DNA from 2 places in the Halomonas sp. MCCC 1A11062 genome. Region 2 is predicted to be linked to the other one. Evidence: predicted binding sites of a transcription regulator. Region 2 holds the regulator's gene; the other holds the start of a gene.

Region 1 (14,872 bases), on a different contig from region 2:
CTGCCTTTCCCGGCTTGGGCCTGGCGGCGGCCGGTGGGTTGCGGATGGCCGCGCCGCTTGGCCTGCCTCAGGTGATTCTGGCGCGGGCGTTGCAGGATGCGCGGCTGCTCAAATTGATCGGTGAGAGCGAGCTGCGTACCTGGCGCGACCCGGACCAGTTGCGGGCCTGGATCGCCGGCGGCGAGGTTCAGCTCACCGCGACGCCGACCAACGTGGCGGCCAACCTCTACAACCGCGGGGTGCCGGTGGTGCTCCTGAACGTCAACGTGTGGGGTACGCTGGGCATCCTGGCCCACGGCGTGCCGCTGGCAAGCCTGGCGGAGCTTGCCGGGCGCCATGTCGGCGTGCCCTGGCGTGGCGACATGCCCGACCTGGTGCTGCGCTACCTGCTGGCTCGGGAGGGGCTGGAAGTCAGCCGCGACCTGCGTATCACCTATCAGGCCAGCCCCTTCGAGACCGTGCAGACCTTCCTGGCCCAGCGCATCGACGCCGCCGTTTTGCCCGAGCCGGTACGCACCTCGGCACGGCTGCAAACGGCCTCGCTCGGCCTGACCGTCGCCGAGCTCGACCTACAGCAGGAGTGGGCGCGGCTGACGGGGGCAGCCCCGGCGTTGCCTCAGGCGGGCACCATCTGCCGACGTGAGTTGCTCGAGGCGCACCCCGAGTGGGTGGCCGCCATCCAGGTGGCGGTGGCCGAGGCCGTAGCCTGGGTAGCGTCGAACCCGGCCGAGGCCGGTCAGCTCGGTGCCCAGCATTCGCCGCTGCCCGCCCAGGTGATCGAAGGTGCCATCTTACGCACGCGGCTGGAGATGCGCAGCGCCGCTCAAGCGCGCACCGAGCTGGAGGGATTCCTAGGCGCCCTGGCCGAACTCTCCCCGGGCTTCATTGGCGGCGGCCTGCCCGACGAGGGGTTCTACCTCGTCGATGGGCCGGCGGCAGCCGGTTAGGGAGCGTGGCATGACGACCACCGCAGCCCTACGCGCCGGCCAGCCGTGGCCGATCCTGGCCTACGCCTTTCGCCCTTTCTTCCTGCTGGCCGCGCTCTATGCCCCGCTGACGTTACTGCCGTGGGTGGGGCTATTGCTGCATCAGGTATCGCTGCCGCTCGGCATGTCACCGCTGCTCTGGCATGGGCACGAGATGCTGTTCGGCTTCGTCGCGGCGGCCTTGGCCGGCTTTCTGCTCACGGCGGTGCCTTCCTGGGCCAAGGTCGAGCCGCTGATCGGTGCCAGGTTGGCCGGCCTGGTGGCACTGTGGCTGGCCGGACGTCTGGCGTTCTGGTTCGCCGGCTCGCTGCCGGGCTGGCTGGTGGCGACCATCAACCTGGCGTTTTCTCTCTGCGTGCTGGCCTGGGCACTGCCGGCGCTGCTCTCGCCCGAAGGGCGCCGGCACCTCAGCTTGGGCACTCTGGCGCTGCTCTTCGTGCTGGCCCAGGGGGGCTTCTATCTAGCCTGGCTGGGCCTGCTGCCGGGGCGCCTGGGTGCGCTGGACATGCTGCATCTGGCGGCCAACCTGCTATTGGTGATGATCGCTGTGACTGCCACTCGTATCGTGCGGGTGGTTTCGCAGGTGGCGGTAGGGGAGAGCGGGAGTCGGCGGTCGCTGCGCTTCACTCCTGCCCGTGAGCACTTGGCGGTGGCCACACTGTGCCTGTTCGTCTGCGCCGATCTGGTGGCTCGGGGGCATCCCGTCAGCGGCTGGGTCGCACTGGCCGCCGCCGCCGCTCAAGCTGACCGGCTCAGTGAGTGGCCCTGGGGGCGCGCCATGACCAAGCTCTATCTGCTGCTGCTCACGCTGGCCTACGTGTGGCTGATGCTGGGACTGGCCGTGGTGGGCGTAGCGGCGCTGGGGGAAAGCTTACCAGCCTACGCTGGGCGGCATCTGCTGTTCGTGGGAGCGGTAGCCGGCGCCGTGCTGGCGGTGTTTTGCATTGCCGGGCTGCGCCATACCGGTCGGCCCTTGGTGCTGCCACGCACCATCTGGCTCGTTCTCGCCTGTCTATTCCTGGGCACCGTAGCGCGCAGTGCAGTACCGGCGCTCTGGCCGCAGCACTACCTGCTCGGTAGCGTGGTGCTCCCTGCGTTGTGCTGGGGGTTCGCTTTTTGGCTCTATGCGCTGAGCTTCGCCCGCATGCTGCTCAGTGCTCGCCCCGATGGCTTGCCGGGCTAAGCCGACCTTGGTGGAATTGCCGAAAATTCTCAATAACGTAGAAACTGTCGATTAGCCTCTTTACGCAGGGGCGTGCTAGCTTTTGTCAGGTAAGCGGTCGGGCTCGCCCGGTACGCTCCGAAACAACCATAAACGATCCGGTTTCAGGACGGAGGAGATTCATGCGCGCTCTCAAATATGTCGCTGCCGCTTCGCTGATGGCCACGGCTCCGTTGGCTGCCGCTCAGCAGCTTTCCATCGCTACCGGCGGTACCGGCGGCGTGTACTATCCGATCGGTGGCGGCTTCGCCGAGATGATCAACAACCACATAGAAGGGGCTAGCGCCACGGCGGAAGTGACCGGCGCCTCGGTGGAGAACATGGGCCTGATCATGCGCGGCGATGCCGACCTCGCCCTGGCCCTCGCCGATACCGTCTATCAGGCCTACAACGGCACGGGTGATTTCGAGGGGCGTCAGATCGAGAACACCCGCGCACTGGCGTCCGTGTATCCCAACGCCGTGCAACTGGTCACCCTGGCCGATTCCGACATCCAGTCGCTGGAAGACCTGCGTGGCAAGCGCGTCTCAGTCGGCGCACCGGGCAGCGGTACCGAGCTCAACGCTCGCGCCCTGCTGGAAGCCAACGGCATCACCTATGACGACTTCCGTCCTCAGCGTCTGAACTTCAACGAGACCGCCGACGCCATCCGCGACGGCGACATCGACGCCGGCTTCTGGAGCGTGGGGCCGCCCACTAGCTCGATCCTCAACCTGGCGGCGACCCGTAGCATTCGCCTGATCGGCTTCAGCGAGGAGGAGATCGAGAACGCCCGTGAAGTCGAGCCTACCTTCGCTGCCTACGAGCTGCGTGCCGGCATGTACGACGGCATGGACGAGGCGGTGCAGACCATCAGCATTCCCAACGTGCTGGTCGTCAATGCCGACATGGACGAAGAGCTGGCCTATGAGCTGACCAAGCTGCTGTTCGAGAACATCGATGAGTTGATCGCCGTCCATCCGGCGGCCAACGACACCACCGTCGAGTTCAGCATCGACTCCACTCCGGTCCCGTTCCACGATGGCGCGCTGCGCTATTATGAGGAAGTGGGCGCCGAAGTGGCCGACCACCAGCGTCCGTAAGGCTCGTTCAGTCAGGCATCCACGATGCTTGCTGCGAACCTGCGCAGGAGTCGCCGAGCCCTCGGGCCGGCGACTTTCTGCATGCTGACACTATGCGCTACGAGTATCGCGGCCTGGTCCGATGCCTCGCATCTGGAAGTGCTCGACGATCACGGTCAGGCGCTGGTCTCGCTGCCGATGCCGGAAGGCGAGCGCTGGTGCATGGAGTGGAATCACTCCGTGACCGGCATTCGCGTGCAGGATTGCTATCGCCATCACCAAGGGAACATGGTACTGGAGCGTAGCCACCAGCCGGACTTCGCCGCTGGGCTTGGCCACGTGCCAGGCCGGGGCCGTCAGGTCTCGGACGGCCAGGGCGGCTACTGGATCGAGGACATCGACGAGCCGGTGCCCGGCAACCGCTATCGATTGAGGGTCGGCTCTGCCAGAGTCGACCATAGACTGCTGCATGAGGGACGTCGGATCAGCCTGAGCGAACTGGCGGCCGGCGAGCGGGTGACGATCCACCTGCGCACCCCTGATTCCACCCCCTGAGAGGCGCGCATGAGCGAATCTGCCAACCCGCCCGTCACCGTACCCGGTGGCAATGCCATTCAGCCCCGACCGATCCTGTGGTTGATCACCCTGGTCGCCGTGGGGCTGTCGTTGTTCCAGCTCTACTCCGCCGGCATCCAGCCGCTGGGTCTGTTCTATCAGCGCAGCGTTCACCTGATGCTGATCATGATGCTGGCGTTCCTGATCTTTCCGGTGTTCGGCCCCCACCGCAAACGCGGCGTGTTGGGCGGGCTGATCGATATGGCCTTCTTCGCCGGGGCCCTGATCACCGGTGGCTACATGGTGCTCTACCTGGATGAAATCATCCGCCGCGCCGGGTTCTGGAGCCAGACCGACATCATCGTCGGCTGCATTGCCGTGGTCACGGTGCTCGAGGCCAGCCGCCGTGCGGTAGGCCTGGGTATGACCATCATCGGTGTCATCGCCATTCTCTACGCCTTTGCCGGCCCGCGCGGCGAGCTGCCGTGGTTGGGTCAGTTCATGCCCGGCATTCTCGAGCACCGCGGCTACAACCTCGATCGGGTAGTGGGGCAGCTCTATCTGGGCCAGGAGGGTATCTTCGGCCTGCCGCTGGGGGTGGCGGCCACCTTCATCTTCGTCTTCGTGCTGTTCGGCGCCTTCCTCGAGAGTACCGGCGCCGGCAAGTTCTTCATCGACATGGCCTACGCTGCCACCGGCCGCCAGCGCGGCGGCCCGGCCAAGGCCGCTGTCATCGCCTCCGCCGGCATGGGCTCGATCTCCGGCAGCGCCATCGCCAACGTGGTGACTACCGGCGCCTTCACCATCCCCTTGATGAAGCGTCTGGGCTACAAGCCGCATCAGGCCGGCGGCATCGAGGCTGCGGCTTCCACCGGCGGTCAGATCATGCCGCCCTTGATGGGGGCCGGTGCCTTCCTGATTGCCGAGTACACCAATACGCCCTACCTGGACGTGGTCAAGGTGAGCATCCTGCCGGCGATCATGTATTTCGCCACCGTCTATCTGTTCGTGCACATCATCGCTCTCAAGCAGGGCATGCAGGGTCTGCCCCGCAGCGAGCTGCCGCAGATGCGCGACGTGCTGCGCGAGGGCTGGCACTTCCTGCTGCCACTGGCGGTACTGGTGTGGCTGTTGGCGATGCACATGTCGCCGATGCGGGTGGGCTTCTACGCGGTGGTGACCATGGTTGCCGTGGCCGCGCTGCGCTATACGATATGGTTCTTCTTCGTTGCACCGCGCCAGGGGCAGCCCGTCACCCTGGCCAGCACCGGACGCGTGATCTGGGCCGGCTTCGTCAAGCTGATCGAAGGGCTGGAGCTGGGCGCGCGCAATGCCGTGTCGGTTTCCCTGGCCTGTGCCGTGGCCGGCATCATCGTCGGCGTGGTGGGGCTCACCGGCCTGGGGCTCAAGTTCTCCGCCATGATGATGGCTTTCTCCGGCGGCAACATCGTGCTGGCGCTGCTGATGGTGCTGCTGGCCAGCCTGATTCTGGGCATGGGACTGCCGGTCACCGCCAGCTACATCGTGCTGATCGTGCTGGTGGGCCCGGCCCTGACCGCCGAGTTCGGCATTCCGCTGCTGATCGCTCACCTGGTGGTGTTCTGGTACTCCCAGGACTCCAACGTCACGCCACCGATAGCCTTGGCCGGCTTCGCCGGGGCGGCGATCGCCGGCTCCAAACCGATGGCGACCGGGGTCCAGGCGTGGAAGTTCGCCAAGGGGCTCTACCTGATCCCGATGTTCATGGTCTTCAATCCTGAGATCATCATGGGCGGCCCGCTGCACATCCTGGCCTGGAACGGGCTGATCGCGATATTGGCGCTTGGTGCCTTTGCCGCGGCGCTGGAGGGCTATCTCTTCACGCGTATGTCGTGGCTACCGCGTATCGCGATTACCGGTGCCATCGTGGCGGTGTTCTATCCCAACTTCATGGTGGAGGCCGTGGGGGTGGCGGTGATGATACTCGCCCTCGGCGCCAACTGGCTGGCCAGCCGGCGTGAAATTCACTCGGCCGGAGCCGGGACGACGTGACGGCGGAGGCCGCCTGCGCGAGCGGGCGGCCAATTGCCCGACTGGTCAAGATGACGGCGCCTGCGGGCGCCGTTAGAATACCTGCCCTTCGCCAACCAGCCTCATCACGGGGAACCGCAAAATGTCATCCAGCGAGCAGCCACGCGTAGGCGTGATCATGGGGTCGAAATCCGACTGGCCGGTCATGGAGCATGCCGTGGCGATGCTCGAACGCCTGGGCGTGGCCTATGAGACCCGCGTGGTCTCGGCGCATCGCACCCCGGATCTGCTGTTCGACTACGCCAAGAGTGCTGCCGAGCGCGGCCTGCAAGTGATCGTCGCCGGTGCCGGTGGGGCCGCCCACCTGCCGGGCATGGTGGCCTCGCAGACGGCGCTGCCGGTGCTGGGCGTGCCGGTGGAGTCCAAGGCGCTGAAGGGCCTCGACTCGCTGCTCTCCATCGTGCAGATGCCGGGCGGTATCGCCGTGGGCACGCTGGCCATCGGCAAGGCCGGGGCGACCAACGCCGGCCTGCTGGCAGCGCAGATCGTCGGTTTGCAGGATGCCAAGGTGCGTGCTGCCGTCGAGGCCTTCCGCGCCGAGCAGACCCAGTCGGTGCTCGACAACCCCGACCCCCGGCCCGCAGACGAATGAGCCGGCGAACCCGCATGAGCCAGCGAGAGGAGACAGCGACATGAATATCGGCGTACTCGGTGCCGGCCAGCTCGGCCGCATGCTGGCGCTGGCCGGCTACCCGCTGGCCAACCGCTTCACCTTCCTCGACACCACCGGCCACCCCAGCGCCGGGATCGGTGATGTCATGATCTACACCGATCAGCATCATCTGCTCGACGACTTCCTGGCCAAGGTCGACCTGGTCACCTATGAGTTCGAGCACCTGCCCGTGGCGCTGGTGCAGGCCATCGAGGAGGTCAAGCCGGTCTACCCCTCGAGCGAGGCGATCCGCATCTGCCAGAACCGTGCCGAGGAGAAGGCGCTGTTCGACCGCCTGGCCATTCCCACTCCCGCCTACCGTATCGTCGAGAGCGCCGAGGCGCTGGAAGCGGCGGCCCGCGAGCTGGGCACCCCGGTGGTGGCCAAGTCGGTCACCGAGGGCTACGACGGCAAGGGCCAGGCGGTGCTGCGCGACCCGGCCGAGGCGGCCGAGGCCTGGCGTTCGATCAATCATCCCAAGCTGATCGTCGAGGCCTTCGTCGACTTCGTGCGCGAGGTGTCGATCATCGCCGTGCGCGGCCGCGAGGGCGAGATGGCCTTCTACCCTATGGCCGAGAATCTGCACGTGGACGGCATCCTGCGCTATTCGCTGGCGCCGATGCCGGATCTCGACGAGGCAGTGCAGCAGACCGCCGATGGCTACATCCGCGCGCTGCTCGACGAGCTCGACTACGTCGGCGTGCTGACCCTGGAGCTGTTCCAGACCCGCGACGGCAAGCTGCTGGCCAACGAGATGGCGCCGCGGGTGCACAACTCCGGCCACTGGACCATGGACGGCGCGGTGACCAGCCAGTTCGAGAACCACCTGCGTGCGATTCAGGGCCTGCCCCTGGGCGACACCTCGGCACGCATGCCGACCTGCATGGTCAACGTGATCGGCCAGGAGGGCGATCCGGCGGCCATACTCGCCATCTCCGACGCCCATCTGCACCGCTACGACAAGAGCGAGCGCCCCGGGCGCAAGCTCGCCCACGTCAACCTGCTGGCGCCGACCCACGGCGAGCTGCTGGAGAAGGTACACGCTTGCGCCTGGCTGCTGCCCGAGGCGCCGGAGCCGCGCTTCAGCTTCGAGGACGCGTTCCGCCAAGGCAACCTCTAACGACGCAAGACGCAACGCAGCGGGCCCCGCCATTGGCGGGGCCCGCTGTTTTTTTGCCTCTCGCTTATGCGCCGATGATACCGCCGTCCTCTCGGGTAATCACCAGCGTCGCCGAACGCGGAATGGCGCTTCCGCCGTCCGGCCAGTGGCTGACCGACTCGCCGGCGGCGAACGCCTCGGCGCTGGTGGTGGCGCCGGGGTGCTGCACGTTGACGAACATGGTGCGCTGGTCGGGTGTGGTGATCACCCCGGTGATCTCCTGACCGATGGGGCCGGTGAGGAAGCGGCGGATCTCGCCGGTCTCAGGGTTGGCGACGAGCATCTGGTTGTTGCCGAACACCTCGTGGATACCGGTATTCATCACCGACTCGCTGATGTCGGTCTGGATCCATACGCGACGGTCTGCATCGATCCACAACCCATCGGGGCTGGCGAAGATCGCCTCCTGACCCAGCGGCTCGCCGGCCAGGTCGCGACCGCTCTCCTCATCGCCGGCCAGGACGAAGATATCCCACGCGAAGCGCTCGGCGGCGTGGGTGCCGTCCTCCTGCCAGCGAACGATATGGCCGAAGTGGTTCTCGGCGCGGGGGTTAGCGGCATCGACCTGCTCTTCGCTGCGGCGGGTGTTGTTGGTCAGGGTGAAGTAGACCTGGCCGGTAGCCGGGTCGACGGCGCCCCACTCGGGGCGGTCCATCTTGGTCGCGCCGACGAAGTCGGCTGCACTGCGGGTGTTGACCAGGATGTCGGCCAGGTCGGCGAAGCCGTTCTCCGGGGTCAGGCCGTTCTGGCCCGGGGCCAGGGCCAGCCACTCGCCGCTGCCGTCGTCGTTGAACTTGGCAACGTAGAGCGTGCCTTCGTCGAGCAGCGAGCCATCGGCGCTGGCGGCCTGATAGGGCCGCGCCGAGACGAACTTGTAGATGTACTCGAAGCGGGCGTCGTCGCCGGAGTAGGCCACCACCGGCTGGCCCTCGACGGCCGGAGCGAAGATCACCCCTTCATGGGCGAAGCGGCCCAGGTGGGTGCGCTTGACCGGGGTACTCTGCGGATCGAAGGGGTCGATCTCCACCATGTAGCCGAAGGCGTGGGGCTCGTTGCGGTAGTCCTCGCTGGATGAGGCGCCGCGGGAGGTGGCATCGAAGCGCACGAACTCGTCGGCGCCGCCCTGGGCGCGGTGCCATTGGTAGCGACCTTCGGCACGGGTGGCGATGCCGTAACGGGTCTGGCGGCGATCGATCTCGGCATCTTCGTTGGCGAAGTAACCGGCCCAGTTCTCCTCGGCGGCCAGGTAGGTGTTCCACGGCGTGACACCATGGGCGCAGTTGTTCAGGGTGCCGCGGGTCATGCTGCCGTCGGGGCTGTACTTCGTCACCACGTGCTCGGTGCCTGCCACCGGCCCGGCCAGTTGCATCGGCGTGAGCCCGGTGACGCGACGGTTGTGACGATCCTGTACCACCTGCCACTGGCCGTCGTCACCCTGGCGCACCCGCACTACCGAAACGCCATGAGCGTTGAGTTCCTTGCGCACCTGGTCGGTATCGCGGGAGCCGTCCTCGTGCTGCGGGAAGCCGTCGGCGTCCAGGGCCAGCCCTGACGCCGCAGCGTGCAGGAAGCGCGGCTCGACGTATTCGTGGTTGAGCACCAGCAGGCCGTCGCGGGAGCTGCCGTCGATGGCGAAGTAGTGCATGCCGTCATGGTGGCTGCCGATCTGGTGAGCCTGGTCCTCGCCGCTGGCATCGAGAGAGAAGGCCGGCATGCTGCCGCTGATCGGCGTGCCCCAGGGAATGAAGGCCTGTACCCGGTAGCCTTCCGGCACCACTACGCTGTCGCCGGCGCCGACGGGAATCGCCTTGAAGCCGATGCTCGGCGACGGGACGCCGGCGGCCAGGGCGCGACCGAAGGGCAGGCTGGTGGCCATGGCCCCGGCAATGGCGGCAGCCAGACTGCCGCGCAGCAGCGTGCGGCGACTCATGCGCGCTGCCAGGATATCGCCGAAATAGGCGTTGCCGGAGGCGTTGCTCGTCGGCTCGTCGCCGGCGGCCAGTATGGGGTCGACGTGACCGGGGAGATGAGGCTGGGTCATGGCTTGTTTCTCCTGGAGGCATGCTGCATGGCGCTTGCCGAAGGCTAGTGGGTCTTCGCCCGAAGAGAGTGGCGACTGGGCGTTACAGCGGCATGACCGGTTGGTGGCGCTTCGATGACGCGGCGTTGCACCATCTGATATGGATCAAGTGTGTGTGGATAAATGGCGTCAGGCCTTGAAGCCTGGCGCCATTAGACGACACTGATGTCAGTTCTGCCCCGGGGAGAGATCATGCGACGACTGCCAAGACTGGGCGACATTGCCCTGATCGTGGCACTGGTGCTGCCGTTGGCGGTGGCGCTGCCGCGCCTGGGTGGGCTGGGTGGGCCGCCCGAGCTGTGGTTGACCTGGCTCGGTCGTGTCACGGGCATCCTGGGGCTGGCCATGATGCTGCTGGCCGGGCTGGTGAGTTGCCGGGTGCCGGGTTTTGACAGACCTTTTGGCGGGCTGGCACGACTCTGGCGAATGCATCATTGGCTGGGTTTCGCGGCATTCATCCTGGTCATGGTCCATGCGTTGGCGATGGGGCTGGCGGCAGTTCCGGCATCCCTGGAGGCCGCGGTGGCCACACTGTTCCCGCCGCCTGCCCAGGGCGCGATATGGCTCGGCTGGCTGGCCTGGGTGGCGATGGTGGTGTTTCTGGCGCCGACCTTCGGCTTCTTCGGCAAGCCCCATTATCAGCGTTGGAAGCGCCTGCACCTGGTCTCGGCAGCGGCGCTGCTGCTGGGGCTGTGGCATGCCTTGCTGCTGGCCGGAGAGACCTGGCCGTGGTGGCTGCTCGGCATTGCCGGGCTGGGTGCCATTGCCTGGCGCAAGGGCGTAGCGCCGCAGCGGCGCCATCCCTACCGCATCGAGCAGGTGGTGTCACTGGCCCGCGGTGTGGTCGAGCTGGTGCTGCGCCCCGAGGGGAGCGGCATTCGCCATGCGGTGGGGCAGTTCGTCTATCTCACCCCGCTGGACGAGCGGCTTGCTGCCGGACGCGGTGAGGAGCACCCCTACACCATCGCCTCGGCGCCCTCGGATTCGCGGCTGCGCATCGGTATCAAGGATCTGGGCGATGCCAGCCACGCCCTGCAGACTGTGATGCCGGAAACACGGGTATTGATCGAAGGCCCCTACGGGGAGTTCTTCGAGCGGCGCTTCCCGCAGCGCGACATGCTCTGGCTCGGCGGCGGCATCGGTATCACACCGTTCGTTGCCGGTGCCCGTAACCTGGGTGCCGGATCCGTTCCCGACGTGCACGTGCATCTGTTCTATCTGGCCAATAACCCGGATCGTGCCTATTACCGGCAAGAGTTCTGCGAGATTGCCGCGCGAGTCGAGGGGTTCGCCTATACCCAGCACTACCATCGCGATCATGGACCTCTCACCGAGGCATTCCTGCGTGAGCACTGTCCCGACTGCGCCGAACGGGAGATATATCTCTGCGGCCCGCCCGGCATGAACGCTTATCTGCAGCGGCTATTGATCGAGCAGGGCATTCCCGCTGCACGCATTCACAGCGAGGTCTTCGATTTCCTATGAACAAGATCGCTTACAGCGCCTTCATTGCCTTCGTGGCCAGCCTCATCACCCTTGTCTCCGTCAATGCGCTTTCCGGCAGCGACCGGGAGACGGTCGAGGACTCCGACCTGGAGTCGATCACCATGGAGGAGCTGGCCGAACATGGCAGCGCCGAGAGCTGCTGGAAGGCCATTCATGGTCGGGTCTACGACATCACCGACTACGTGCCCGATCATCCCACCGAGGAAGAGGTCCTGCTCGAGTGGTGCGGACGGGAGTCCACCGAGGGCTGGGACAACAAGCGCCCCGGTGTACCCCACAGCCCCAGGGCCGAGGCGATGCTCGAGCGCTACCTGATCGGCCGACTGGTGGATGACACGGCCGAGCCTCTCGAGCCCGGAGCGAGCGAGCCCGCTGGCGCCGTGGTGGAGAGGCAGGCCGGAGAAGCGACGTCGCCGGCCCAGGATGAGCGTCTGGCGCGCGCCTTGCTGGGGCTACCGCTCGACGGACACTATCGCGGTGCCTTCACCGACCGGGGCAGCATTCAGGTCAACGTCACGTTCGATCTGCGCGATGGCCACATCGAATCGCTGGCCTATCGCCACCTGGCTTACCGTGGGGTGGATTATCTGGCCTTGGAAGAGGGCGATGAGCTGTATCCGGTCATGCTGCAGCATCGTCAGATAGCCGAGCGTCTGGAGGGCGCACCGGTCACCCGGATTTTCGCTCTCTACGAGCCCGAGTCGCTGGTGGATGACATCGATGGCTACAGCGGAGCGACCCTGCGTGGTGCCAAGGTGATCTCGGCCATTCGTGATGCCTTGAACCGCGGTGTCTATGCCTGGCCCTAGCAGGTGCGGCGGAGGTGGGGCCGCCGCCTGTGCTGGCGGCGGCTTGCGTTGAGGGGGATGGCTCGCTAATGGTGGCGGTATCAAGTAAATATAGTTCGGTCTAACAATTACACTCTCGGACCCTTGCATGCCTCTCCCGCTTCAGGATGAGCACCGCGAACTCGATGGCGCGCCGCTAACGGACATCTCCCATCGGCGCCGGTTGGCCCACGAGCAGGTGCACCTGCTGTATGAGCGTTTGTGGCAGCCGGTCCTGGCGAGCGTGCTGGCGGCCTCGCTGCTGGTGGCCGCCATGTGGTCGATCATGTCGCCCGGCATCCTCCTGGGCTGGTTCGCCGCGCTGGCGGTGGTGTCGGGAGCGCGCCTGTGGCTGGCCTGGTTCTACCACCGCCAGCCGGCTTGGCATCGGCAGCGCCGCCGCTGGCTGTTTCGTTTTGCCTGGGGGGCCGGTATCGCCGGCCTGCTCTGGGGAGCGGCTGGGCTTACGATGTTTACCACCGAGCATCAGGGACAGCTGGCGGCGCTGGCCATCGTGCTGACCGGTATCGCGGCGGGAGGCGTGACCACGCTCTCCTCGGTTGCCTGGATGGCGCCGCTGTTCGTGCTACCCACCATGCTCCCGCTGCTGGGGCAACTGCTGCTCCAAGGGACCTCGCTCTCTTGGCTGCTGGCCGCCATGGTGGTGCTGTTTCTGGGGCTGGTGCTGGTGACCAGCCGCCGCTTGAATCGCACCATCACCGACAACATCGCCCTGCGTCTGATCGTCTCCTCCCGCGAACAGCAGCTGCGCGTCAGCGAGGCGCGCTATCGCGCCATCTTCCGCCACACCCCGCTCGGCGTCATGCATTTCGACCGCGAAGGGCAAGTAGTGGACTGCAACGAGATGTGTCTCGACATCCTCGGCACCAGCCGGCAACGGCTGCTGGGATTGAACCTGCTGACCCAACTGAACGACGAGCGTGTGAGCGGCGCGATACGCGATGCCCTGGAAAGCGGCACCGGCTACTTCGAGGGTACCTATCGCGCCGTGGTCAGCGGCAAGCAGACGCCGCTGCGAGCCTTCTACAGCGCGCTGCGCAACGAGTCGGGCGACGTGGTGGGCGGGGTCGGAATCATCGAAGACTTCACCGAGCGCAAGCTGGCCGAGGAGACCATCCATCGCCAGGCCTACTTCGACCCGCTGACGGAACTGCCCAATCGCCGCCTGCTGATCGAGACGCTGGCCTCCACCATTCGTGACCGGCGCGATGACGGTCGCGTCGGCATGGTGCTGTTCCTCGACCTGGACCGCTTCAAGATCATCAACGACACTCTTGGCCACGCGGTGGGTGACGAGCTGCTGCGTCAGGTGAGCAAGCGGCTCTTGCTGAGTATCGACAAGGACGCCATGGCAGCGCGGCTCAGCGGCGACGAATTCGTCGTGCTAATGCCGGCGCTGAGTGCCGACCGGGAGATGGAGCTGAAGCGGGCCGAGCACCGGGCCGAACGCCTGCTGTCGACCCTGCGTCGCACCTACGACCTCGGCGGGCAGCGAATCAGTGTGACGCCGAGTATCGGCTACACCCTCTTTCCGCTGGGCGACGAAGACGTCGGCGACGTGCTGCGCCATGCCGACACCGCCATGTATCAGGCCAAGCTCAAAGGGCGAGCCCAGATCTGTGGCTATGAGCCCGCGATGCAGACCCAGCTCAGCTGGCGCCTCGAAATGGAGCAGGCGCTGCGCCGCGCCCTGTCGGAGGATCAATTGAGTATCGCCCTCCAGCCCCAGCTCGACGAGCAGGAGCGGATCATCGGCGCTGAGGCGTTGATGCGCTGGAAGCATCCCCGCCATGGCTCGGTTTCGCCCGAGGTATTCATCGCCATCGCCGAGGAGAGCGATCTCATCGTCGAGCTGGAAACCTGGATGCTGGACCGCTGCTGCAAATTGTTGGCGCACCTGCCAGTGGCGGTTCTTCCACGCCTGTCGGTCAACATCAGCGTGCGCCACTTCAGCCAGCCCGGCTTCGTCGAGGGGCTCACCTGGGTGACGGGCACCCACGGCATCGACCCGGCGCGGCTGATGGTGGAGCTGACCGAGAGCATCATGATCGACGGGCTGCAGGATGCCGTCGAGCGTATGCGGGCGCTCAAGCGACTAGGGGTCAAGCTGGCGCTGGACGATTTCGGTACCGGCTTTTCTTCACTTGCCTATCTGAAGTCGCTGCCGCTGGACGAGCTCAAGATCGACCGCAGTTTCGTCAGCAACCTCGATACCGACGGCAACGATGCCGCCATCGTGGAAACGGTGCTGGCCATGGCCCAGCATCTCGGCATCGACGTGGTGGCGGAAGGGGTTGAGAATCGGGCGCAGCAGGAGTACCTGCTGGCTCGGGGCTGCCGCCTGTTCCAAGGCTACCTTTTCTACCAGCCCATGAGCGTCGAGGCGTTCGAGGAGCTGCTGACCGGCAGTGAAGTCGAGACCGAGGTCGGCGAGGGCTAGGCTCTGAATGGCCGGCTCAGCCCAGCGCGCCGCTGGCCCAGAGCCACAGTGCGATCAGGGCGAAGTGGCCCGGATACCAGGTCAGCCATAGGCGACGGGGCATGGCGAGGGGCACGTCGGGCGTCAGGCGATGGGCACCGGCGGCAAGCCACAGCACGGCGAGGCAGGTGGCCACGGTGAACGACTTGGCCATGTCGGAGCTGTTCATCAGGCCCGCTACGATCAGCACCGGCGCCGCCAGCGCTACCGCCTGCAGGCGTTCGGCCAGGCCTTCCCCGGCACCGTGCAAATGA
Region 2 (14,872 bases):
GCGCAACTGTTTGAGCAGGCCAATGCCTGCCATGCCGGATCCGATGATGGTCAGAGGAGCGGTCATGGGGTCCTTGTCTCGCACGGGGGCCGCCGGCTCGCGCCACGGCTCGGTCAGATTCGTTCAGGTCGCATGTTACACTATGCGCCCCTAGTTCGACCGGAGAGAGCAGGTGACCCGCAACCCCACGGCGCACCACGGCAAGCCACCCCTGTCCTTGGCCTGGCGCCCTCTGGCCGCGGGCCGGCCGGCCATGAGCCCGGCCTGGTGGGCCTGGGTGGCGACCCGCGACTCGCTCACTGCGCGCCTGACGGAGGCCGGCAACGGCCGAACCTTCCGCGTGCGCCTGCTCGAACAGCGTCTGGGGCGGCCTCGCCCCGACGAGGCCCGTGCCATGGGCCTGCCTCTCGACCGCATGGCCTGGCTGCGGGAAGTGGCCCTGTGTCTCGATGGGCGCCCCTGGGTGGTGGCCCGCTCGGTGGCCCCGCTGGCGCAGCTGCGCGGTCAGCGCCTCGAGCGACTGGGCGAGCGCTCGCTGGGCAGCTGGCTGTTCCGTCAGCCCGACCTCGAGCGCGGCCCCATCGAGGTCACTGCCGCGCCGGCTCCCTTTCACCCGCTGCCCGGTCCCTGGGGGCGTCGCTCGGTGTTTCGTCACCGCCGCTTCGCGGTGTTGGTGCAGGAGTTCTTTCTCGACGCCATGGCGGATGAACTGCAACTGCCGACACGCTAGGATGATCGGCATCGAATGAGGAGATACCGATGGATCGCTCCCTGATGCGCCCCAAGGGGCTGGCCCGCCTGCCCGATTTCCTGCACCTGATGCGGCTGGACCGCCCCATCGGCACCTGGCTGCTGATGTGGCCCACGCTGTGGGCGCTGTGGGTGGCCGCGCAAGGGCTGCCCGAGCGGCATCTGCTGCTGATCTTCGTTGCCGGGGTCTACCTGATGCGCGCCGCAGGCTGCGTGATCAACGACTACGCCGACCGCCACTTCGACGGCCACGTCAAGCGCACCAAGGACCGCCCCCTGGCCACCGGACGCATCAGCGAGCGCGAGGCCAAGGGCCTGTTCGCCGGCCTGGTCGCCTCGGCCTTCGTGCTGGTGCTCTTCACCAACCTGTTCACCGTGATGCTGTCGCTGGTGGGCGTGGCGCTGGCCTTCATCTATCCATTCATGAAGCGCTATACCCACCTGCCCCAGCTGTTCCTCGGTGCAGCGTTCTCCTGGGCCATTCCCATGGCCTTCGGCGCGGTACTGGGCCACGTACCTCTGGAAGCCTGGCTGCTGTTCGCCGCCAACCTGGCCTGGACAGTGGCCTACGACACCGAATACGCCATGGTCGACCGCGACGACGATCTGAGGATCGGCATCAAGTCCACCGCGGTGCTGTTCGGCCGCGCCGACCGCGTCATGATCGGCCTGCTGCAGTTGATTACCCTGGGCCTGCTGGGCTGGGCCGGGCTACGTCTGGGCCTCGGCGTATTCTTCTGGCTGGGCCTGGCCGGCATGGCCGCCACCTTCCTGCACCAGCAGTTCCTGATTCGCGGCCGCGAGCGTGAGCGCTGCTTTCAGGCCTTCCTCAACAACCACTGGTCAGGCCTGCTGGTATTCGCCGGCATCGCGCTGAGCCTGTGGCCCATCACCGGCGTCTAAAGCCACTGGCGGCAGTGTCATGCAAATGTCATGATCACATGGTGAGATCGTCACCGACCCGTCACTGACCGCGAGGCTTCGGGATGACCGCCAAGACCGTTTTGATCGTCGATGACGAAGCGCCAATCCGCGAGATGATCGCGGTGGCGCTGGAGATGGCCGACTATCGCGTGCTGGAAGCCGCTAATGCCCAGAGCGCCCACACCATGATCGTCGACAACCAACCCGACCTGCTGCTGCTCGACTGGATGATGCCCGGTACCAGCGGTATCGAGCTGGCGCGCCGGCTCAAGCGCGAGGAAGCCACCCGCGAGCTGCCCATCATCATGCTCACCGCCAAGAGCGAAGAGGACAACAAGATCCTCGGTCTCGAAGCCGGTGCCGACGACTACATCACCAAGCCCTTCTCGCCGCGGGAGCTGGTGGCTCGACTCAAGGCGGTACTGCGCCGGACTACGCCCAAGGGCGTCGAGGAGCCGGTGGAAGTGGACGGCCTGGTGCTCGACCCCGTCAGCCACCGGGTCAGCTCCGATGGCAAACCACTGGAGATGGGCCCGACCGAGTACCGCCTGCTACAGTTCTTCATGACCCACCAGGAGCGGGCCTATACCCGCAGTCAGCTGCTCGATCAGGTGTGGGGCGGCAACGTCTATGTGGAGGAGCGCACCGTGGACGTGCACATTCGCCGCCTGCGCAAGGCATTGGGCGAAGCCCACCAGCATCTGGTCCAGACCGTGCGCGGCACCGGCTACCGCTTCTCCAGCAAGGGCTGACGTGCGCCTCTGGAGCCATGAACTCTGGCGCCTAGGCCTGCTCGCTATCGCCGGCGCCCTCGTCGGCTGGTTGTTTTCCGCCCCCGGACTCGGGCTGGCCCTCGGGCTCGCCCTGCGTCTGGCCTATCATCTGCGACAATTGCACGCCCTGCGTCGCTGGCTCACGCGCAACCCGCACAGCGAACCGCCCGCAGCCACCGGCCTGTGGGGCGAACTGTTCGATCGCCTGTACCGCTACCAGAAAGGTCAGCGCCAGACCCAGCAGCGCCTGCAGACGACCCTCAAGCGTATCCAGGAATCTTCGGAGGCGATGCGCGACAGCGTGGTAATGCTCGACCAGCACGGCGACCTCGAATGGTGGAACAGCGCCGCCGAGCGCATGCTGGGGCTCGAGGCCGCCCACGACCGCGGCCAGCACATCACCAACCTGATCCGCGACCCGCGCTTCGTCACCTATTTCAATGCCCGCGACTACCGCGAGCCGCTGACGCTGAGCTCGCCGGTGAACGAACGCATGGTGCTGCAGTTCCAGATCACTCTCTACGGCGACGACGAGCGCCTGGTGATGGCGCGAGACATCACCCGCCTGCATCGCCTGGAGGAGATGCGCCGCGACTTCGTCGCCAACGTCTCCCATGAGCTGAGAACCCCGCTGACGGTGCTGGCAGGCTATCTCGAGACCTATGCCACCTACGCCGAGCAGCTGCCGCCGCGGCTGGCACAGGGGCTGGCCCGCATGCAGGAGCAGACCAACCGCATGCAGAATCTGGTCAACGACCTGTTGCTGCTGTCACGCCTGGAGATCGACCGCGGCGGCGAGGACCATCTGCCGCTGGCCATGGACGCCCTGCTCGAGGAGGTACGCCGCGACGCCCAGGCGCTGGCGGCGAGCCGCCAGCAGGTGCGCGTCGAGCTGGAGGAGGCTCGCCGCCTGGTCGGCAGCGATACCGAGATCCACAGCGCCCTGTCCAACCTGGCCTTCAACGCGGTGCGCTATACCCCGGAGGGCAGTCAGGTCGTGCTGCGCTGGAAGGCACACCCCAAGGGCGCGTGCCTCGAGGTGCAAGACAACGGCGAAGGCATCGATTCCGTGCACATCCCGCGCCTGACCGAACGCTTCTACCGGGTCGACAAGGGCCGCAGCAGCGAGACCGGCGGCACCGGTCTGGGGCTGGCCATCGTCAAGCACGTGCTGCTGCGCCACGACGCCTACCTGGAAATCGAATCCCGCCCCGGCCAGGGCGCGCTGTTCCGCTGCGTCTTCCCCGCCGAGCGGCTGGTGGCGGCCGAAGCAGCAGCTGATCGAATGACAGGTGCTTGATCCTCGCGGCACCGCCCCAGGATGCGTCTCAGGTGGCGGCGACATCCCCCTCGCCGCGATAGTGGCGGTCCCACATCAGCACGGCGCCGGCCACGGCACCGGGCAGCAGGAAGAGGTTGGCCAGCGGAATCCAGGTGATCAGCGTCACCCAGCCGCCGAAGGTTAGGGTCTGCCAGGAGTGCGCGCTGAGGCGGCGGCGCATGTCGGCGAAGGTCACCTTGTTGTTGTCCATGGGGTAGTCGAGGTAGGTGATCGCCATCATCCAGGCCGAGAACAGGGCCCAGAGCAGGGGGGCGAACACGTTCAGCGCGGGTATCCAACTGATCACGAACAGCGCCAGCGCCCGCGGCAGGATGTAGCCCAGCTTGACCAGCTCGCGGCCCAGGGCGTCCACCGCGGTGCGCGCCAGGCCACGGTCATCCAGCGGCGGTCGGCCGGTGGCCCGAACCTCCACCTTGGCCGCCAGAAAGCCGTAGAAAGGGGCGGCGATCAGATGGGTCACCAGGGTGAAGGTGAAGACCACGATCAACACCAGGCTCAGCACGAACAGCGGCCAGAGCAACCACTCCAGCCAGCCGAGCCAGGCCGGCACCATGGCCATCCACGCCTCCAACCAACCGCCGAAGCGGGTCACCACGAAGTAGAGCATGGCTGCATACACCGTCAGGTTGACGGCGATCGGCGCATAGACGTAGCGGCGCAGGCCGCGACCGTAGACCAGTCGCGTCCCGCGATTGAGTGCCGTGAAGGCGTCCAGCATGAACCTCAGCCCTTGCGCTTGAGCGCATCCTCGTCGATCTTGTCCGGGTCCATGTGGCGGATGTCGAGCCCCTTGACCAGATAGATGACGTATTCGGCCAGATTGTCGGCATGGTCGCCGACCCGCTCCAAGGCACGCAGGATCCACATCACGTTGAGCACCGGGCCGATGGCGCGGCTGTCCTCCATCATGAAGGTCATCAGCGAGCGCATGGCGCTGCCGTACTCGTCGTCCACCGACTCGTCTTCATGCACCACACGCAGTGCCAGCTCGGTATCGAAGCGGGCGAAGGCGGTCAGCGCGTCGCGCAGCATACCGCGCACGTGCTCGCTGATGTGGCGCACCTCTACCAGGCCGCGCACGTTGTTGCCGTTGTCGATCAGGGTCAGGGCGTTGCGCGCGATCTTGCTCGCCTCGTCGCCGATGCGCTCGAGATCCGCCGTGGCGCGGATCACCGCCAGCACCAGCCGCAGATCGGAGGCGGCCGGCTGACGCCGTGCCAGCACCCGCGTGCACTCGTCGTCGATCTTGAGCTGCATGGCGTTGACGTCGCGGTCGCGGTCGCGCACCTTCTCGGCCAGACGACTGTCGCCCTCGAGCAGTGCCTGGATCGCCTCCTGGACCTGCTGCTCGACCAGCCCGCCCATGGTCATCAATTGGGTCTTGAGGGCTTCCAGCTCCTGGTTGAACTGGCGGGAAATATGCTGACTGTGGGTATCGCTGGTGATGTCCATGGTGCTTCTCCTCGGGCGGCCTGGATCAGGCCATACGGCCGGTGATGTAGTTCTCTGTACTGCGCAGACTGGGGTTGGTGAACAGGGTATCGGTGGGGGCGTACTCCACCAGTTGGCCATCCTGCAGGAAGGCGGTGTAGTCGGAGACCCGCGCCGCCTGCTGCATGTTGTGGGTGACCAGGATCAGCGTGAGCTGCGACTTTAGACTGCGGATCAGCTCCTCGATCTTCAGCGTGGAGATCGGATCCAGTGCCGAGGCCGGCTCGTCGAGCAGCAGCACCTCGGGGCGTACCGCCAGCGAGCGGGCGATCACCAACCTCTGCTGCTGGCCGCCGGACAGCGACCAGGCCGATGCTCGCAGCCGATCCTTCACCTCATCCCACAGCGCTGCCGACTGCAGCGCCCATTCGACGATGTCGTCCATACGCCGACGCGTCAGCCCGCCCTGCAGACGCAGGCCGAAGGCCACGTTTTCGTAGATCGACATGGGGAACGGGTTAGGCACCTGAAACACCATGCCGACTCGCCGCCGCAGCTCATCCACGGCCACCTCGGGGGCGTGGATGTCTTCGCCTTCGAGCAGGATCCGGCCGCTGTGACCGACCTCCTCGTTGAGGTCATGCAGCCGGTTCAGCAGCCGCAGCAGCGTCGATTTCCCACAGCCGGAAGGCCCGATGAACGCCGTGACCCGATGCCGCGGCACGCGCAGGGTGATGTCGCGCAGGGCCGGTTTGCCGCCGTAAGCCAGACTCACCCCTTCGATCTCGAAGCAGCTGGCGGTGGGATCGAAGTCGATGATCGAGCCCGGGGCGGACGGCTGGAAGCGTGACAATAGGGTCATCGGTGGGCGTTTTCTCCTCATGGGCGCGGCTGCACGCCGTGGCGCGAACGAAAATAATGCCGCAGAAATATGGCAGTCAGGTTAAGCACCAGGATCACCATGACCAGCAGCAGCGCCGTGGCGTAGACCAGCGGCAGCGCCGCCTGGACGTCGTTGCCGTGAAAGGCCGTATCGAAGATGTGATAGCCGAGATGCATGAACTTTCGATCAAGATGGAGGAAAGGAAACTCGCCGTCCACCGGGATCTGCGGCGCCAGCTTGGCCACCCCGACCAGCATCAGCGGTGCTACTTCGCCGGCGGCGCGGGCCACGGCCAGGATCACCCCGGTGAGCATGGCCGGCACCGCCATGGGCAGCACCACCCGGATCAGGGTCTCCAGCCGTGTGGCCCCCAGCGCCAGGGCGCCTTCACGCTGCTGCACCGGAATCCGCGCCAAGCCCTCCTCGGTGGCCACGATCACCACCGGCAGGGTCAGTAGCGCCAGGGTCAGCGAGGCCCACAGCAGCCCGCCGGTACCGAAGGTGGGTGACGGCAGGGCATCGCTGAAGAACCAGTCGTCCAGGGTACCGCCAATGCCGTAGACGAAGACCCCCAGCCCGAATACGCCGTAGACGATGGAAGGCACCCCGGCCAGGTTACGCACCGCAATGCGCACCAGATTCGTCAACCGCCCCTGGTGAGCCACCTCGTTGAGATAGACCGCGGCCAGCACGCCGAAGGGCGTCACCAGCAGCGACATAAGCAGCACCATCAGCACGGTGCCGAAGATCGCCGGCCATACCCCTCCCGCGGTGTTGCCATCCCGCGGTCCTTCGGACAGAAAGCGCCATACCCCCCGCGCCCAGGCCCCGCCTTTCTCGCCAAGCGACATGGCGTTGGGCTGCCAGGCGCGCAGCACTTCATCGAGGGGCTGAACAAGGCGACGCCCATCGACGCTTTCGAGCAGCGCCGCCTGCCCGCCCATGGCCTGCTGCAGCTCACGCACTCGCGCATTGGCCTCGGCCAGCGCCTGGCGGGCTGCCGTGTCGTCCGGACGGGCATCCAGACGTCGAATCAGCGGTCGCAGCACGTCACGGCGCAGCCGGTCATGCTCGTCACGCAGCGCCTCGAGCTCCGCCAAACGCGCCTCTAACCCGGTCCAGGCCGCTTCCCGGGACTGCGCCGACAGCAGCGCATCGGACTCCCCCACCGCCAGCAGACGGCCGATGAAGGCGCCGTGCCGCCTGCGCTCCAGTACCACCAGTTCGGCTGGCCGCTCGCTGGCCACGATGGTGTCCACCGGCAGCCAGTGCCAGACATGGCCGTCCAGGTCGCGGTTGCCGGTGAAGTAGAGCCGCTCGCGTCCGGCCCGATGTTTCAGCGGCAGCTCGCGCACTGCCTGCCCCGCCAGCAGACGGCCATCCTCCAGCTCGACGAGTGTCACCGAGGCGGGCCAGAAGTGCCCGAGGCCGCGCACCGCCAGCAGTAGCAGCAAACCGCCCAGCATCAGCAGCGACAGCGCCACGCTGCCGGCGGCCAGCCAGGCCCAGGGGCCCTCGGTACGCGGCAGACGTCGACTCATGCCGCACCACCCAGCCAGCGATAGCGCCGTCTCAGGCGGCTACGCACCACCTCGGCCAAGGTGTTGACCAGGAAGGTGAACAGAAACAGCAGCAGGGCCGCCAGCATCAGCAGCACATAGGCCTCGCTGCCCGGCACGGCCTCGGGCAGTTCGACGGCGATGCCGGCCGCCATGCTGCGCATGCCCTCGAACGGGCTCAAACTCATCAAGGAGGCATTGCCGCTGGCCATCAGCACGATCATGGTCTCGCCCACGGCGCGCCCGGTACCGATCATCACGGCGGCGAAGATACCCGGTGACGCCGCCGGCAGCACCACCCGCCGCAGCGTCTGCCAGCGCGTGGCACCCAGCGCGTGGGCACCCTCGCCGAGTCGGCTCGGTACGCCGGAGAGCGCATCCTCGGCCAGGGCATAGATACTGGGCATGACGGCAAACCCCATGGCCACGCCCACGATCATGGCATTGCGCGTGGCGTAGTCGAGCCCCAGTTCACGATCCAGCCACACCCGCAGGTCGCCGCCGAACAGCAGCCCCTCGAGCCAGGGTGCAAGCGCAAAGGTCGCCAGCGCCAGCAGCAGCAGCCAGGGAACGAGCCACAGCCCGGCGCGTGCCAGCGACAGCCGGCGCCGCCAGCCCGACGGCAAGCGGCGCCAGAGGCCCGCCGCCAGCAGCACCCCCAGGGGCAACACCAGCATCAGCGTCAGGACACCGGCCAGATGACGCTCGATCCAGGGGGCCATGACCAGCCCGGCCACGAAGCCGACCACCACACCCGGCATGGCCTCCATCATTTCCAGGGTCGGCTTCATGCGGCTGCGCAAGCGCTGGGTCATGAACAGCGCCGAGTGAATGGCGGCCCCCAGTGCCAGCGGCACGGCAAAGATCATCGCCCACAGGGCCGCCTTCAGCGTCCCCCAGGCCATCGGCGTCAGCGCGAGCCGCACGCGTTCCATCTCCAGCCGGCCACCGAACAGGGCAGGCAACACCTCGACGACGAGGAAAGCCCCGATCGCCATGACCGCCACGATCACGCCGATACCGCCCGCCGCGATGAGCCCCGTGGCCAGTCGATCGAAACGTCGGCGCCAGGGCGAGCGGGGGGCGGAAACGAGATTTTGGGGCTCTATCATGATCGGCAGCCTATAGCGGCTTGATGACAGTTTCGTGACACGCGCTCAGGGCAGCGTAGCGTCGAGGCCCAGCAGCTCACGCTGGGCGGCCAGGTGCTCCTCCGACAGCGCCACGAAGCCCATCTCGGAGACCGTGCGCTGCCCCTGAGGCGACAGGATGAGATCCAGCAGCGCCCGCTCCGGCCCGGAGAGCGCCTCTCCGGGGGGAAGGTTGACGTAGAGGAAGAGCGCACGGCCAAGTGGATACTCGCCCTGGCGCACCGGTTCGGCAGCGGGAACATGCCGGCGCCCCTCGCCATCCTCTATGGCGAGGGCCTTGATCCCGGGAGTCAGGTGATTGAGGCCGACATAGCCGATGGCCTCCAGGCTTTCGGTGACCGCCGCCACCACGGCGGCAGAGCCCGGGTGCTCGTTGAGCCGTGGATTGTAGCTGCCGCCACACAGCGCCTGCTGGCGGAACAGGCCAAAGCTGCCGGAAGCGGGATTGCGCCCGTTGAGCTCGATCCTTCCCCCTCGCCCCGCGACGCCGAGCTGCTCCCAGCGCAGGATCGCCTCGTCGCCACCGCAGCGGCGCGTGGTCGAGAAAATGGCGTCGATCTCGTCAAGTCGCAGCGACTCCAGCGCATGGTGACGGTGCACGATCACCGCCAGAGCGTCTCGTGCCACCTCCACTTCCAGCACCGGGTAACCGTGCCGTTGCTGGAAGGCATCACGCTCGCTGTCGCTCATGGCCCGTGACATCGGCCCGAGCCGGGTGGTGCCGGCCGCCAGCGCCGTGGGAGCACTGGCCGAGCCGCTGGCCTGGAGCTGCAGGCGAATGCCCGGATGGCGCTCGCTGAGCTGTTCGCCCCAGCGCAGCATCAGCCCGGCCATGGTGTCGGAGCCTACCACGCCGAGCGTACCCACCGGCTCATCGCCGTGGGCCGTGGACATGGCCCAGACCAGCAGCAGCAGCACCAGACAACTGTGCCATGGCCTGCGCCGACCACGCGCCTTGCCGAAAGGGATCATGAGAGGCTCCTTGCCGCAGACTGGGAGGATCGCGCACGAGTGACGGCTTGTCGCAGCGCTGGTGAGGCCAAGGCTTGGCGTATAAGATGGCCACCAGCAAGCGCTGCAACGCAATATCGCCGCCCACAACAACAAGCCGAGCATACGACATTCCATGACCGACCTCGACGACGTTCCCGCGCCCCAGGGGCAATTGACACTCAAGCTGCTGGCCGATCGCCAGGATACCAACCTCTATGGCGACATCCCCGGTGGCTGGTTGGTGCGCCACATGGACCAGGCCGCCGAGCTGGCAGCGGGCCGCGAGGCGCGTGGCCGCACCGCGACCGTGGCCATCGAGACCATGGACTTCCTGTGTCCGGTGCGTGTCGGCTCGATGGTCAACATCTTCACTGCCGTGCGTGAGATCGGCCACAGCTCGATCAAGATCGACGTCGAAGTGTGGATTCGCCAGCCTCACGAACGCGAGAGCAGCGAGCTGCACAAGGTCACCGAGGCCCGCTTCGTGATGGTGGCGCTGGACGACAAGGGGCGCATCCGCGCGGTACGTCAGACCGGCTGAGGTTTCGGAAAGCAGCGAGGGCGCCAATAGGCGCCCTCGCTGCGTTCGACGTCGTCGATCAGGTGACGACGGTGTCGCGGGTCTTGAGATACTCGAACTCGCCCACGTCGCTGAACGGGCGAACCAGCGCCTGGAACGCGCGGTAGGACTCGTAGACCTTGGCCGAGTCGGGGTCGTTCTCCACCTGCTGCTGGATGACCCGCTGCGACGACTCGTAGAGCGCCTCGATGACGTCCTGAGGGAAGGTGCGCAGCTGCACGCCATGCTCCTCCACCAGGGTGGCCAGCGCCTGAGCGTTGCGATAGGCGAATTCGCTGATCATATCCAGGTTGGAGGCCTTGGCGGCTTCGCGCACCACGGCCTTGAGGTCGTCGGGCAGGGCGTTCCAGGCGTCCAGGTTGACGGTGCCCTCGAGCACGGCGGTCGGCTCGTTCCACGGCGAAGTGTAGTAGTAATCGGCCACCTGATGCAGGCCGAAGGCCATGTCGTTGTAGGGCCCAACCCAGTCGGCGGCGTCGAGCACGCCGGTCTGCATGGAGGTGAAGATCTCGCCGCCCGGCATGTTGACGGTGGTCACGCCGATGCCGTTCATGGCCTCGCCGGCCAGACCCGGCAGGCGCAGGCGGATGCCCTGCATGTCGGCCAGCGAGTTGATCTCGCGCTTGAACCAGCCGGCCATCTGGGCACCGGTGTTGCCCACGGCGAACGGCTTCAGGTTGTGCTTGGCGTAGATCTCGTCCCACAGCTCCTGACCGCCACCGTGGTAGAGCCAGGCATTCATTTCGGTGGTGTTCATGCCGAAGGGCACGGCGGTGAAGAACTGCGAAGCGGCGACCTTGCCGCGCCAGTAGTAGGCGGCGGAATGGCCCATCTCGGCGGTACCGGCGGCCACCGCATCGAACACTTCCATGGCGGGTACCAGCTCGCCGGCACCGTGCACGCGCACGCGCATGCGGCCGTTGGAGAGCTGTTCGATACGCTGGGCGAATGCGTTGGCACCGGTACCCAGGGCCGGGAAGTTGGTCGGCCAGGAGGTGACCATGTCCCAGGTGATGGTTTCCTGCGCTTTTGCGGTGGAGACGAAGGGGGCAGCGACGACGCCGGCAGCACCGAGGCCGGCGGTCTTGAGGAATTTACGGCGTTGCATGCGGGCATGACTCCAGGTGGTTATTCTGAGTCGCGTCTAAGGAAACACTGCACAAATGCCTGCGCGAGCGAATTGCTCAGCGCTTCCCTAATCAAGCGCGATGTGTCCGCCTGTGAGTATGCTTAATGGCAATTTGGGCAGCAAGCGCGGCTTTTGACGTAGACGTCAACGTACAGGGGATACGCTGATCTCTCTCTATAGAGGAGTTAGCTTGGCGAACCCCAGCACCAGCCACTTGTCGCCTTCGCCCTCGAAGCTGACCTGCACCCGGGCCCGTGCGCCCTCGCCCTCGGCGTTGAGAATCACCCCCTCGCCGAAGACGGGGTGATGCACGCGCTGACCCAGGCTCAGGCTGGGCAGGTCGTCGCCGCCGTCGACCGAGGTCTGACGCGACAGCCCCACCGCCGGACGCATGGCCGTCACCGGACGCGAGATCTGCCCGCGCAGGCGCACTTCCTCCAGATACTCGGCGGGAATCTCACGCAGGAAGCGCGACGGCCGCTGGAAGGTCTCCTTGCCGTGCAGGCGGCGAATCTCCGAATGCGTGAGGTAGAGCTTGCGCATGGCGCGGGTCAGACCGACGTAGCACAGCCGGCGCTCCTCCTCGAGCCGGCCGGGCTCCTCCAGCGACATCTTGTGCGGGAACAGCCCCTCCTCGACCCCGGCGATGAACACTACCGGGAACTCCAGCCCTTTGGCCGAGTGCAGGGTCATCAGCTGCACGCTGTCCTCGAACTCGTCGGCCTCGTGCTCGCCGGCGTTGAGCGCCGCTTCGGCGAGGAAGGCCTCCAGCGCCACGGCGCCCTCGCCGGCCTCGGGCGGGTCGAAGGATTCGCCCTGGGTGAAGGCGCGGGCGGCGTTGATCAGCTCTTCCAGGTTCTCGACCCGGGCCTGCCCCTTCTCGCCCTTCTCGTTGCGATGATGCTCGACCAGCCCGGAGCGCTCATTCACATGATCGATGATCTCGTGCAGCCTCAGGCCGGCGGTGTCGTTGTCGAGCCCTTCGATGAGATCGGCGAAGAGCTGCAGCGACGCACCGGCACGCCCTTTCAGCGAACCGTCGGCCAGGCCGTCGTGCAGCGCCTGCCACAACGATACCCCGGCCACGCGCGCCCGCTCGCGCAGTAGCTCCACGGTACGCGTGCCGATGCCCCGCGGCGGCACGTTGACGATGCGCTCCAGCGAAGCGTCGTCGTCGCGGTTGAGCAGCAGACGCAGGTAGGCCAGGGCGTTCTTGATCTCCAGCCGCTCGTAGAAGCGATGACCGCCGTAGATGCGATAAGGCATGCCCTGGCGGATCAGGGTCTCCTCGAGCACCCGCGACTGGGCGTTGGAGCGATAGAGGATGGCCACGTCGCGGCGTCGGTAGCCCTCGTCGACCTTCTCCTTGATGGTGTCGACGATGAAGCGCGCCTCGTCCAGGTCGTTGAAGCCGGCATATACCGAGATCGGCTCGCCGCGGGCGCCGGCCGTCCATAGCTCCTTGCCCATGCGCTCGGCGTTGTGGCTGATCAGGGCGTTGGCGGCATCGAGAATGGCGCTGGTGGAGCGGTAGTTCTGCTCCAGACGCACGGTATGGGTACCCGGGAATTCCTGCTCGAAGCGACGGATGTTCTCGATCCGCGCGCCGCGCCAGCCGTAGATCGACTGGTCGTCGTCGCCGACCACGGTCATCGGCGTCTTCATGCCGGTGAGCAGCTTGAGCCAGGCGTACTGCAGGGTGTTGGTGTCCTGGAACTCGTCGACCAGCACGTGGGCGAAGCGCTCCTGGTAGTGGGCCAGCAGCGCCGGGGTATCGCGCAAGAGCTCGAGGCTCCTGAGCAGCAGCTCGCCGAAGTCGACCAGACCGCCGCGCTCGCAGGTGAGCTGGTAGCGCTCGTAGAGTTCGACCATCTGGGCCATGTAGGCGTCGCCGTGAACGTCGACCTGATGCGGGCGCAGCCCCTCCTCCTTGCAGCCGGAGATGAAGTACTGCACCTGGCGCGGCGGGTAGCGCTCGTCGTCGATCTGGTGATCCTTGAGCAGGCGCTTGATCAGGCGCAGCTGGTCGTCGGAGTCGATGATCTGGAAATGCTGCGGCAGCCGCGCATCCTGCCAGTGGGTGCGCAGCAGGCGATGGGCGATGGAGTGGAAGGTGCCGACCCAGACGTTGCGCAGCGACAGCCCCAGCAGCGCCTCCAGACGCGTTCGCATCTCGCGGGCCGCCTTGTTGGTGAAGGTCACGGCGAGCACGGCGTAGGGCGAGAGCCCCTCGGCCTGCATCAGCCAGGCGATGCGATGCACCAGCACCCGGGTCTTGCCGGAGCCGGCTCCGGCCAGCACCAGCATGTTGTCCTGGGGGGCGCTCACCGCCTCGCGCTGGGCCGGGTTCAACTGATCGAGAATCGCCGTGACGTCATCCATGGAAGGGGTCTGCCGCTGGAAAAAATGAGCGCCCAGCTTAGCATATTGTGCTCGGCCTGCCGTCGCCGACGCTCACTTCAGGGTTTGCCTTCCTGTTCGGGAAACCGTAACGGCGTCAGGCTCTTCTTGACCGCCTTGAGCTGCTCGGCGAGCTTCGGTCCGCGGGTCTTGGCCACACCCACGGCGAGCACGTCGATCAGCACCAGGTGGGCCACACGTGAGCTCATCGGCGTATAGATCTCGGTGTCCTCGTGCACGTCGATGTAGAGCGGCAGAGACACCTCCTCGGAGAGCGGCGACCCGCTGGGGCACAGGCCGATCACCGTAGCGCCGGCCTCGCGGGCCAGGCGCACGCTGGCCACCAGGGCACGGGTGCGGCCGGTCTGGGAGATCGCCACCACCACGTCGCCCTCCTTGAGGGTCACCGCCGACATGTTCTGCATGTGGGGGTCGGCGTAGGCCGCGGTGGAGATCTGCAGGCGGAAGAACTTGTGCTGGGCATCGAAGGCCACCGCCCCGGAGGCGCCGAAGCCGTAGAACTCGACCCGGTTGGCCATGGCCAGCGCCTGGATCGCCCGGCTCAGTGCCTCGTTGTCCAGGCGGTCGCGCACCGACAGCAGGGTGCCCACGGTGGAGTCGAAGATGCTCTGGGAGAACTCGGCGACGGAGTCGTCGTCGTTCATCGAGAACTGGGCGAACTGGCTGCCTGAAGCCAGCATCTGCGCTAGCTTGAGCTTGAAGTCCTGAAAACCGTTGCAGCCCAGGGCCCGGCAGAAGCGCACCACGGTCGGCTCGCTGACCTTGGCCTCGGTGGCCAGATCGACGATGCGCATGTGAATGACTTCATCGGGATTGCGCAGCACGAAGCGCGCCACTTTCTGCTCGGAGCGGCGGAAGAGCTCCATGCGGCGTCTCATTTCATCGAACAGGGCGCGGCTCACGCTGAACTCCTTGGTTTGACGAACGCAAAATCTC

The links. The regulator PhoB, encoded in region 2, activates phosphate uptake and scavenging genes when phosphate is short. The targets are predictions, from matches to a motif close to TGTCATANNNNTGTCANA.
Region 1: HOP58_RS07275 (PhoX family phosphatase) is a predicted target of PhoB. The motif match lies at 9,827-9,844, and genes of this name have one in related genera.

What each region holds. Positions count from the first base shown of each region.
Region 1 covers NZ_JABFTW010000005.1:100,239-115,110, forward strand. The annotation lists gene HOP58_RS07240 (MqnA/MqnD/SBP family protein) at 1-947, shown strand, start outside; gene HOP58_RS07245 (NnrS family protein) at 958-2,169, shown strand; gene HOP58_RS07250 (TAXI family TRAP transporter solute-binding subunit) at 2,331-3,290, shown strand; gene HOP58_RS07255 (DUF1850 domain-containing protein) at 3,372-3,824, shown strand; gene HOP58_RS07260 (TRAP transporter permease) at 3,834-5,855, shown strand; gene purE (5-(carboxyamino)imidazole ribonucleotide mutase) at 5,977-6,486, shown strand; gene HOP58_RS07270 (5-(carboxyamino)imidazole ribonucleotide synthase) at 6,527-7,666, shown strand; gene HOP58_RS07275 (PhoX family phosphatase) at 7,731-9,746, opposite strand; gene HOP58_RS07280 (ferredoxin reductase family protein) at 9,978-11,270, shown strand; gene HOP58_RS07285 (cytochrome b5-like heme/steroid binding domain-containing protein) at 11,267-12,100, shown strand; gene HOP58_RS07290 (EAL domain-containing protein) at 12,228-14,579, shown strand; gene HOP58_RS07295 (TraX family protein) at 14,596-14,872, opposite strand, start outside.
Region 2 covers NZ_JABFTW010000001.1:270,166-285,037, reverse strand. The annotation lists gene HOP58_RS01340 (FAD-dependent oxidoreductase) at 1-66, opposite strand, end outside; gene HOP58_RS01335 (chorismate lyase) at 173-730, shown strand; gene ubiA (4-hydroxybenzoate octaprenyltransferase) at 760-1,653, shown strand; gene phoB (phosphate regulon transcriptional regulator PhoB) at 1,737-2,426, shown strand; gene phoR (phosphate regulon sensor histidine kinase PhoR) at 2,428-3,747, shown strand; gene cysZ (sulfate transporter CysZ) at 3,776-4,507, opposite strand; gene phoU (phosphate signaling complex protein PhoU) at 4,513-5,241, opposite strand; gene pstB (phosphate ABC transporter ATP-binding protein PstB) at 5,267-6,082, opposite strand; gene pstA (phosphate ABC transporter permease PstA) at 6,100-7,644, opposite strand; gene HOP58_RS01295 (ABC transporter permease subunit) at 7,641-8,774, opposite strand; gene HOP58_RS01290 (phosphate ABC transporter substrate-binding protein) at 8,820-9,785, opposite strand; gene HOP58_RS01285 (hotdog domain-containing protein) at 9,940-10,347, shown strand; gene HOP58_RS01280 (TRAP transporter substrate-binding protein) at 10,406-11,494, opposite strand; gene uvrD (DNA helicase II) at 11,690-13,897, opposite strand; gene hexR (transcriptional regulator HexR) at 13,975-14,838, opposite strand.